One region of the Parabacteroides sp. AM17-47 genome, then DNA from elsewhere that is predicted to be linked to it. Evidence: riboswitches for the same ligand, from Rfam matches in the RefSeq annotation. Region 1 holds a riboswitch; the other holds the start of a gene.
The links. Region 1 has a riboswitch for cobalamin ahead of DW205_RS04905 (putative transporter). Riboswitches for the same ligand answer to the same signal wherever they lie in the genome.

Region 1 (2,472 bases):
CATTGAATTACCCAGCGTCTCGGCAACTTTCTCCACCGCCAATTCACTACCGACCACTGTCACCCGGTCGCCTATTTGCAAGACCAGATTAGGAGTAGCTACCAACTCCAGCCCCGCACGATTGATCCGAGTCACGTTAATTCCATGTAAACGGCGTAACTGCAAAGCCCCTAATTGCTTACCGTTGATTTCAGACCGGGTAACCAAAATACGCCGGCTGATAAACTGGCTTTCCGCCGGAATCCATTGCTTACGATCCATCTGTATTTCTTGACCGATAAAAGTCTTTATCGCCTCCACGTCATGCTCTGCGGTAATAACAAAAATCTTATCATCCCCATTCAATACCGTGTTCCCCGCCACGATCTCTATCCGATTCGTATCGTTACGTAAAATACGGGAAATAACAAATTCACGGTGTTCCAACAATTTAGATAGCTCACTTACGCTACGACCAAAAATCGCCGGATTCTTCACCACCAAAGAGATAGGTACAGCCTCTCCTCCCGATTCCGTATCCGTCTCTTCTTCCAATTGTTCCGTCTCCTTCGCAAAAGAGATACGGAAAACATAACGGATAAAAATCATCGACAAGATAATGCCGATCACACCTAACGGATAGGCAACCGCATATCCTAAAGCGATCGTTTCATCCGAGATCCCCGTCATATCTGAATAAGCCTGTTGAGCAGCGCCCAATCCCGGTGTATTCGTCACTGCTCCGGATAAGATACCTACCATTGTCGGTATAGGAATGCCTGTAATATAATGTATAATCAAGGCAGTAATCACCCCTAGAAAAACAATACCGCAAGCAAGCATATTCAACGTGATCCCTCCCTTTCGAAACGAAGAGAAAAATCCGGGGCCTACTTGCATACCTACCGAGTAAACAAATAAGATCAAACCAAACTCTCTAAAAAAATGAACGACCGACGGATTCGCCGTAAAACCGAAATGCCCGAGAAAGATCCCGACAAACAGTACCATGGTAATCCCTAAAGAGATACCGAATAGCTTCAGTTTACCAAGCTGGATCCCCAGAGCGATCACAACGGATAACAAAAGGATAGAATGCCCTACCCCTTCTCCCCATAACAATTCATTAATCCATTCCATATCTATTCATGTATATATTAATTTAAGATAAAAAAGTACCTCTGGCGAATCACTTCGGCAGAGATACACATATTGAACATTTAGTATCCCAGTTTAATCTGGCATCCATTCTAACAACATTTACTAATATATTTTCTATTTCTTATGCTGATAATTTAGACAAACTTTCCTCTTCCGGCAAAAGGGTTACCGGCCATTCAAATGTCGCACGACAGTGCGAACAGATCCTTTTCATACGTCTTTGTTCCTTTTAAGATATTGCTTATCTTTTCGTACTGCTTTCCTAATCCCTCGAGCAAAAACAGCCTTTAATGAATGGCAGGTCTTCTGACTGACTCCCATCTTGAAGCCTTCCCGGTCGCTAGAACCAGTGGCGATAGTGTTGTTTCAAGATGTTCTTCGGAGCTTCACAGCAGCGGGACTGTCCGGGATTTACACCCGATTCCCTTTTAATCCACATACCCGAATGGTATATGCGGAACCGATTCGGGAACAAAGATAGCATGTTTTCCGTATATATCATATCTTTTCGCTTTTTTGTTTACTTTTATTATCCAAATAAAAAAATCCCGGGACAAAACAATTGAACCGGGATCTTTTAACCTCTAAGCTATCCTCCCGACAGGAAGAGGCTTTGATTTTCCTTAAATAATAATTACTACAAGGGAATATTTCCATGTTTTTTAGGAGGATTACTCTGGCTCTTATTTTTCGCCATTTCCAACGCCTGAATCAATTTAAAACGTGTGTCTCTAGGTTGTATGACTTCATCTATAAATCCTTGCTCGGCTGCCCGGTAAGGATTTGAGAATTTCTCGGTGTATTCATGAATTGCTTGTTTCTTCTCCTCATCGTTGGCTTTCCGGTATAATATATTCACGGCACCTTCAGCCCCCATCACCGCAATCTCAGCCATCGGATATGCCAAGTTTATATCGGCACCGGTAGGCTTACTTGCCATTACGATATAGGCTCCCCCGTAAGCCTTCCGGGTAATCAACGTGATTTTGGGAACCGTGGCCTCCGCATAAGCGTAGACAATTTTTGCCCCGTGGCGTATAATTCCCGCATGTTCTTGCGTACAGCCCGGCAAGAAGCCCGGCACATCCTCGAACGTGATCAATGGAATATTGAAGCAATCGCAGAAGCGAATGAAACGTGCGGCCTTATCAGAAGCATCGATATCCAAGACTCCCGCTAAAAAGGCAGGTTGGTTCCCTACGATACCTATGGTACGGCCTCCCAAACGAGCGAATCCCACTACAATATTGCGAGCGAAATGAGGCATAACCTCGAAAAAGTAATGATTATCCACTATCGGCTCTATAATATCCTTGATGTCATAAGGGACAT
Region 2 (2,472 bases), on a different contig from region 1:
ATATAATATGTAAATTTAAGGTTATGTCAACAGTAAGATTTAGTCAGGTTACATTTGCTACTAAATCGTGGGTAGCAGAAGCATGGGAAAAGATGGTAGTGGAATTGTTTAGCGGCTGTGTCGTAGCGGAAGTCAAACAATTGGATGAAGTATGTGAATCAAAGTGGGAAGTAGAATTGAAGAAGCTTCAAAACGAGGTTCATTCTTTATGTCATCATGCGATCCATCAATTGCTCCCGATAGCCGGCTCTTATCAACAGGCATTACTGGATGACGTTGCCCAAGCCTATACGGTATACGCTCCGGAAGAAGCAGAGTCTATCTTCAACCGGGGAAACCAAGCGATCGAGGATATCAAAGGACATGTATCGGGTATTCGCTACAACGCTTGTAAAATGCGTGAGGCGAACCGTAAAGTAAGCGAGTTGGAAGATATGCACGCAAAAGCGATCATGTACCATAATTCAGTGAAACCTTATATGGATACACTTCGTTTCCATATCGATCAGCTTAAGCATATATTGCATGTAGCGTAATAAGATGGGCTGTCCGGGTTTGGTTACTCTCCGGGCAGCCTTCTTCTTTTAGCGAGGTTGGACAATCAGTAGGGAGAAATAGGGGAAATCCTTGGAATGTATAATGGTGATATCAGTAGTATAATATTCTTTTCCTGTTCCAACATTCTCGAAATAATGAAAAACCGCCTTATCCGCATACTGCCGGATACAAGTATGAATAGCCTCTTGGCAACCCGGTAATTTCATGATGACGATGATCATTCCATTTTCTATTTTTGCCGAAAGTTCATCGAACGACGCAGTCCCGGGGATTACATTAATTTGCTCCTCTTGTTTTACGATATGTATCCCGGCCAAAGCACCTGCCGCTATAAATGCCGGAATTCCTGCGATTCGATCTACCGGGATTCCTGCTTCCTCGAATTTATCGTATACATATTGTATAGATGAATAAAAACCAGCGTCTCCCTCGGCGACGATCACGATTTGTTTTCCTTTCAAATATTCAGCTTGGGCATCCAGAAACAATTCGTTATAAGCGTTTAACGCATCTGTCCGTTCCTTACTCATTGGCAAAATAAACGGATGGATCAAGGATTCGTCTACCTCAATAGCTTTCAATATATCCGTCGCCCGAGATATGATTCCATGCTTGCCTTGTGTAGCAGGACAATAGATAATATCAGCCTTTTGTAATGTATTAAGCCCTTTCAGCGTAATTAATTCCGGATCACCGGGACCTAATGAGACGAAGTGAATAGGATGATTCATGTGTATTTGTTTTTATTTGAAACGCAAAAGTCCTTAAAATTGCGGATGTATACAAATATTCTTACTACTTTTGTCGCTGTAATAGGCTCCGCTTATCTCTTTTTCTGGGAGGCGGATTAAAAGGGAACCGGGTGAGAATCCCGGACAGACCACGCTGCTGTGAACTTCTAAACATTCGGACAATACCTTGGCCACTGGTTTCGTAATCGGGAAGGCGTCCAGAATGGAAGTAAGTCAGAAGACCTGCCGGTTCATAAATAAATGTTGCTGTCCCGTGGAGCAGGACGAGAGTAACTGTCAATGATCAACTGTCAATTAAACAAGGATTATGAATAAGTTTATAGCGAGTGGATGCTTGCTTTTATCGGTATTGACTTTATCATGTACTTCAGGTATCCGTGAAAAAGGAGAAATAGGGAAGACGGCTTCCGTAGAGCAATCCGCATTCTCGCAAGAGCAGGTTAAGCCTTTATACGCCCAAGGATTCAAGCTTACCTATGCGGATCAATATGTCTTGGCTGATATCCAAGATCCTCAAAACGAGGAAAGCACCACGTTTCATTATGCGTTCGTAAAAAGAGGTTCGAAACCCACGGGGATTCCTGTTGATTATACGGTGATAGAGCTTCCTATCCGAAGCGTTATCTGTATGACTTCCCTGCAATTATCGAATTTTATTAAATTGGGTGCCTTGGATAAGGTCGTTGGGATTACCAGTACACGGCATTTGTTCAATAAAGAGATGAACGAACGCCTGAAAGAAGGTAAAACCGCAAAGATCGGTATAGAGGGAAATTTCGATAACGAGGTTATCATGAGTATGAATCCTGATTTGATCCTTGTATCGCCATTCAAGCGGGGAGGCTATGAGACGCTGAAAGACGTGGGTATCCCCTTGATTCCCCATTTGGGTTATAAGGAGACTACGCCATTGGGACAAGCTGAATGGATCAAGTTCATAGGCTTGTTGTTAGGGGTAGAGAAAGAGGGCAATGAGCGTTTTGCCGCCATTGAGAAGAGGTATAATGAATTAAAGGAACTTACGGCGGATGGCAATGTTAAAAAACGTCCGATAGTTTTTAGTGGCGAGTTACGGGGTGGAAACTGGTATGCCGTAGGAGGAAAGAGTTTCTTGGCACAGCTTTTCAAGGATGCCGGCGCTGATTATTTCTTGAAAGACGAT

Region 2: linked by a shared signal. The riboswitch ahead of DW205_RS09115 (ABC transporter substrate-binding protein) and the one ahead of DW205_RS04905 (putative transporter) in region 1 are both predicted to bind cobalamin.

Annotation. Positions count from the first base shown of each region.
Region 1 covers NZ_QTLI01000005.1:37,896-40,367, forward strand. Annotated here, with positions in the region: gene DW205_RS04905 (putative transporter) at 1-1,119, opposite strand, end outside; cobalamin riboswitch at 1,419-1,620, opposite strand; gene DW205_RS04910 (acyl-CoA carboxylase subunit beta) at 1,778-2,472, opposite strand, start outside.
Region 2 covers NZ_QTLI01000009.1:137,324-139,795, forward strand. Annotated here, with positions in the region: gene DW205_RS09105 (hypothetical protein) at 24-536, shown strand; gene DW205_RS09110 (precorrin-2 C(20)-methyltransferase) at 585-1,289, opposite strand; cobalamin riboswitch at 1,356-1,555, shown strand; gene DW205_RS09115 (ABC transporter substrate-binding protein) at 1,618-2,472, shown strand, end outside.